Linked DNA regions of Paraglaciecola sp. L3A3. The main gene of each other region encodes a partner of the protein of the gene in region 2 in a complex. Links are inferred from orthologs where the notes say so. Each region holds a gene or a part of one and is shown on either strand. Other genes may lie near its edges.

What was found.
Region 1: the proteins of hfq (region 2) and GQR87_RS02605 are in contact, whole or in part, in a crystal structure (PDB 3VU3), measured with the Escherichia coli proteins. The link is inferred for Paraglaciecola sp. L3A3 from one-to-one orthologs.

The regions. Positions count from the first base shown.
Region 1 is NZ_CP047023.1:616,640-619,627, reverse strand. The notes cover bases 1-2,887. They hold GQR87_RS02605 (catalase), read right to left. Parts: upstream 2,261-2,887; coding sequence 740-2,260; downstream 1-739. Other genes in these bases: GQR87_RS02600 (sigma-54-dependent Fis family transcriptional regulator), read right to left, coding at 2,429-2,887; GQR87_RS02610 (DUF6491 family protein), read right to left, coding at 159-629; GQR87_RS02615 (hypothetical protein), read right to left, coding at 1-98. In the rest of the region: more of GQR87_RS02600, read right to left, coding at 2,888-2,988.
Region 2 is NZ_CP047023.1:414,313-417,089, reverse strand. The notes cover bases 13-2,777. They hold hfq (RNA chaperone Hfq), read right to left. Parts: upstream 1,636-2,777; coding sequence 1,390-1,635; downstream 13-1,389. Other genes in these bases: mutL (DNA mismatch repair endonuclease MutL), read right to left, coding at 2,660-2,777; miaA (tRNA (adenosine(37)-N6)-dimethylallyltransferase MiaA), read right to left, coding at 1,714-2,649; hflX (ribosome rescue GTPase HflX), read right to left, coding at 80-1,366. UniProt on the Escherichia coli protein: RNA chaperone that binds small regulatory RNA (sRNAs) and mRNAs to facilitate mRNA translational regulation in response to envelope stress, environmental stress and changes in metabolite concentrations.

The sequences.
Region 1 (2,988 bases), 200 kb from region 2 along the record:
TCATATTCAGACTCTGTATTCATAATCCAATGATACAAACCTGTACCAATGGTTATGCCAATAGCCATATTTATACTATCTATTAAGTTTTTTTTCATCTTTCAAACTTCCATGTATTTAGTACAATTTATAAGAATCACACCTGTTAGCTAATTAACTTACTCAGTAGTTTTATTTTTAGCAGTCTGTTCTTCGGCTTCTTTTCTCAAATCCTGACGAATAGTTTTGGCCTTTTCGAAAGTAGCAAACGCATCTTCTCGTGACTCAAATTCAAAAATACTTTTGATGGGACAAGATTCATCAGAGGTTAAAATTTTATCGCGGCCACCACCACATAATTCTGAAAAATTTCCTTTAAAACCTGCGGCAAAGCTTGTTAATAAAGAATCACAGCGAAACAAAGTGGTGATTAAATAGTATTGATTTCTGGGACTGACACTGACACTAATAACGTCATCATCTAAGGTGCCATAACCACGAATATCATTTTGTCGCACACAAGCCCTGCCGTCTTGGGTGGTTTCAGTTTTTAATAATTCATCATAATTAGGCAGATCAACATATAAGCTTGAACAGGAAACCAGACTGAAAAATGCAATTACTACTGTAGAAAATTTAAATATATTCACGCTTTTACTCCGAAGAAACTAATTCAATTATAAAATGAGGGCTCCCTATAAGCATACAATAAACCTATAGATAATGAGGCAAGTCCCAAATCTATAGGCTTTCTACAGTTTTATAAACAACCAGGTAAATCTCTAGCAGGATCAGTTTCACGTGCTTTAATAGCATCTTCAACGGTTACACCAAGCGCTTTGGCAATACCTTCGCCGTATGCAGGGTCGCATTGATAGCAGTTACGAATATGACGATATTGAATAAAATCTAACGCCCCACCAATTTGTCCAGCTGTGTTATCAAACAATGCTTGTTTTTGCTCATCACTCATCAAGTTAAACAGGGCACGTGGTTGGCTGAAATAGTCACTATCATCTTCACGGAAATCATAATGCTTAGCTTCACCATTAATTTTTAGAGGAGGCTCAGCAAATTGTGATTGTTCTTGCCACTGTGCAAAACTATTTGGCTCATAATGCGGTTTACCGCCGTAGTTGCCATCAACCCGTCCTTCACCATCACGGGCATTACTATTGACCGGGCAACGTGGCTTATTCACAGGTACCTGAGTATGATTAACGCCAACACGATAACGCTGTGCATCTGTGTAGTTGATTAAACGAGCCTGTAACATTCTATCTGGCGAGACACTGATACCTGGAACTAAATTACTTGGAGCAAAAGCCGCCTGCTCTACATCAGCAAAGTAATTTTCAGGATTTTTATTCAGTTCAAATTCACCGACTTCTATCAGTGGATAATCCCCTTTTGGCCACACTTTGGTTAAATCAAATGGGTGGTAAGGTACTTTTTCAGCTTCAATTTCTGGCATGATTTGTACAAATAATTTCCACTTAGGAAAATCACCATTTTCAATACTTTCATATAAATCTTTTTGATTGCTTTCACGATCCATAGCAACCACTTCTGCCGCTTCAGCATCGGTTAAATTTTTAATACCTTGTTGAGTACGAAAATGGAATTTCACCCAAAATCGTTCATCGTTGTCATTCCAAAAACTATAAGTATGAGAGCCAAAGCCATGCATGTGTCTAAAAGAAGCAGGGATCCCACGATCACTCATCACCACTGTGACTTGATGTAAAGCCTCTGGCAATAGTGTCCAATAATCCCAATTATTAGTTGCTGAACGCATATTAGTGCGTGGATCACGCTTAACGGCTTTGTTTAAATCAGGAAATTTAAGGGCATCCCGAATAAAGAATACAGGTGTGTTATTTCCCACTAAATCCCAAATACCTTGCTCGGTATAAAATTTCAAAGCAAATCCACGAATGTCTCGTTCTGCATCAGCCGCACCACGCTCACCAGCTACCGTACTGAAACGAGCAAACATTTCGGTCTTTTTACCTACTTCACTAAAAATATTGGCACAAGTATATTGACTAATATCATGGGTCACAGTAAATGTACCAAAGGCACCAGAACCTTTAGCATGCATTCGACGTTCAGGAATAACTTCACGTACAAAATTAGCTAGTTTTTCGTTTAACCAAACATCTTGCGCCAACAGAGGTCCTCGCTTACCTGCTGTCATACTATTTTGATTATCAGCAACAGGTGCGCCGTTATTCATGGTTAATTTGCTTGCTTCATATGGACATTTTTTATCACTCATTAAATTTCTCCTATTTAAGAATTAACACATTTAGGCATGATTGATTAAACACTACTCCTTTTGAATTATAGAGTATAGGGTGAATATTATTACTCAAAAAAAGTTAGCTAATTAATTATCGTAAGAAATACCTTGAATGAAAGTTCAAATATAAAATAAACACCATTTCTAATTAAAATCTTGCGTATTGAGCTGATGTTTTTGTAGTTTTCTATATAAGGTTCTCACACTGATTTCTAAATGCTCAGCGATAACTTTAGGTTGATTTCCATATTCAGTCAGTAATTTAATGATGTATTGTTTTTCGTTAGAGATAAGATTATCAGAGTGATCCTGTGGCGTATTTAAAGCTAGGATTTTTTCAGGTAAGTGCTCAGTGGTTATCCATTCATCATCACTTAATAAGGCACTTCTTTGCACTATGTTTTTAAGTTCACGTACATTGCCTGGAAAATGATAACGGGATAATAGATTTAGCGCCTCGTCGGTAAATTTTTTCGATGCAAATTCGCTTTTTAATAATAGATGTTCAGCTAATAGTGGAATATCAGCTTGCCTTTCTTTTAGCGTGGGTAAACGAATGGGAAAAGCATCGATTCGATAATATAAATCTTCTCTAAATTCACCTTGATCAACCATTTTTTCTAAATTTTTATGACTTGCGCAAACCAGCCTAAAATTCGCTTTTTGTTTTTCAACACTACCTACTCTTCGATAATGTCCAGTTT
Region 2 (2,777 bases):
ACTCTCCAACTAGTTAATTCAATAAGTTTATAAATGTTGTAATTGTTAGCCTGTTATTTTTAACAAACTAATAAATTTATTATTTGACTATATAAGACTCTAAATTTTCATCGACTCTTTTAATTAATCTAAGCCAGTCGCTTTCTTCCATGCGTACATCCACCAGCCAATTTCCTTGTTCAGAATAACTTTCTGAAGCAATACAATTCATCTCAAAAAATACCCCTCTTAAATTACCTTTATTGGGGGGAATAGATAGACTATGTTGTACCATATTTTCAGAAAGACACTCAGTTATCGCAATCAGCAATAAATCGATACCGACCCCTTGCTGTGCCGACAACCAAACTCTTATTGGTACACCTTCTTCATTTCTATCTATTTTTGCTTCGACACCTTCCATTCTATCGATTTTATTGCATACCACCAATTGCTGAATATCATCAGCTTCAATTTCTTCTAAAACATCATTTACTTGATCAATATTCTCTCTAAATTGGTCATCAGAATAGTCAACCACATGCAATAACAAGTTAGCTTGCTGCGTTTCTTGCAAGGTTGCTTTAAAAGCTGCAATTAGATCATGGGGGAGATGTCGAATAAAACCAACCGTATCAGCAAGAATTGCTGAACCCACATCTTGTAACTGAATTTTTCTAAGTGTTGGATCTAAGGTTGCAAACAGCTGGTCAGCCGCATAAACAGCTGCATTAGTCATTTCGTTAAATAATGTCGACTTGCCTGCGTTAGTATATCCAACTAATGAAACCGTTGGAATTTCTGCACGAATTCTTGCTCGACGACCTTGCTCACGCTGTTTCTGAACTTTTACTAAACGACCTTGAATTGACTTAACCCTTGCCCTTAATAATCGTCGGTCAGTTTCAAGTTGACTTTCACCTGGGCCACGTAACCCTATGCCACCTTTTTGTTTATCTAGGTGAGTCCAGCCTCGAATTAACCGCGTACTGATATGCCGAAGTTGTGCTAGTTCGACTTGTAACTTACCTTCGTGAGTACGGGCGCGCTGGGAAAAAATATCCAAAATAAGCCCAGTACGATCAAGTACTCGACATTGACATAATTGTTCTAGATTACGTTCTTGAGAAGGGGATAAACTATGGTTAAATATAACCACGTCTGCTTGCAGAGTTCGCACTGCATTAGCAATTTCTTCAGCTTTACCACTACCAACAAAATAACGAGGATGAGGCGCTTGACGGGATCCAGTCACAACATCAATTGCATTTACACCAGCAGAAGACACCAATAACTGTAGTTCTAATAAATCTTCTTTGCTATTTTCATCGGCAAATTCTACATGTACTAAAACAGCTTGCTCACCTGCTTCATAACGGTCAAACAAGCCGTTCTCCTATACCTATCAAATTAACCTTCGTCTGAATCAGCTTGACCTGTACTAGGCATTGGGATTGCGCGAGAAGGTACTACTGTAGATATTGCATGTTTATAAACCATTTGGCTTACAGTATTTTTGAGTAAAATAACAAATTGATCAAATGATTCAACTTGACCCTGTAGCTTGATTCCATTAACTAGATAAATGGATACGGGAATACGCTCTTTCCGCAATGCATTTAGGAACGGGTCTTGTAGGGATTGCCCTTTAGCCATGATCTATCCTTTTCTTTTTATTATGAAATTTACTGCAAATTCGATTATACAGTAAAACATTTAGCTGTATAGACTCGACTATAGTCGAATTCCGCTTAGTTGTATTACTTTTGACAAATTGTCGTTACAAAACGTGTCTAGAGTGTAAATATTTTCCCAACTACGTAGCCATGTTAATTGTCTTTTAGCCAACTGTCGAGTAGCAGCAAGCGACTTATTACGCATTTCAATAAAATCGTATTCATTATCTAAGTACTGCCACATTTGACGGTAACCTACACAACGCATAGAAGGTAAGTTTAAATGTAAATCGGGGCGCTGTTTTAATTTTTCAACCTCAAGTTGAAAACCTGCATCAATCATCAACTGAAATCGTTGAGCAATTCTGTCATGCAGCACAGCTCGATCTTGTGGGGCAATGCTAAACTGTTTTATTTCGTAGGGTATCGGCGCTGATTTAGTCGCCATCAACTCAGTCATAGATCGAGCCGTTAAACGGTAAACTTCCAATGCTCTGGTTAACCTTTGTGGATCATTAGGATGAATACGTTCTGCTGATATAGGATCCACTTCGGCCAATTGCCTATGTAATTCGTGCCAACCAAGTTCGCCGGCTTGTTGCTCAATGACTTGGCGTATAGCAGCATCCGATTCAGGCAAGGGGGACAAACCATCAAGTAAAGATTTGTAGTACATCATAGTGCCACCCACTAATAATGGAATATTTCCCCGTGCTGTGATTTCTTGCATTGCCTGCAAAGCATCACGTCTAAATTCAGCTACAGAATAACTTTCTGCAGGATCTAAAATATCGATTAACCTGTGAGGGGCTCTTTTTAATTCAGCGTCACTCGGTTTGGCCGTGCCAATATCCATGCCTTTGTAGATCAATGCAGAATCTACACTAATAATTTCGCAGGGAAACCTTTCACACAACTGGATGGCTAATTCAGTTTTACCCGATGCAGTAGGCCCCATTAAAAACAAGGCCTGAGGCAGTTGTATCTTTTGCATTTCGCTAACACTACTCATAGTTAGATAACAATTCAGTTAAGGGGATAGGTTTAGCGTACTGTTTTATCTGCTCAGCAAAATCGCCAGTTTGGTTGAAAAACTGCAACCATAAAGCCTGCAATTGAGCA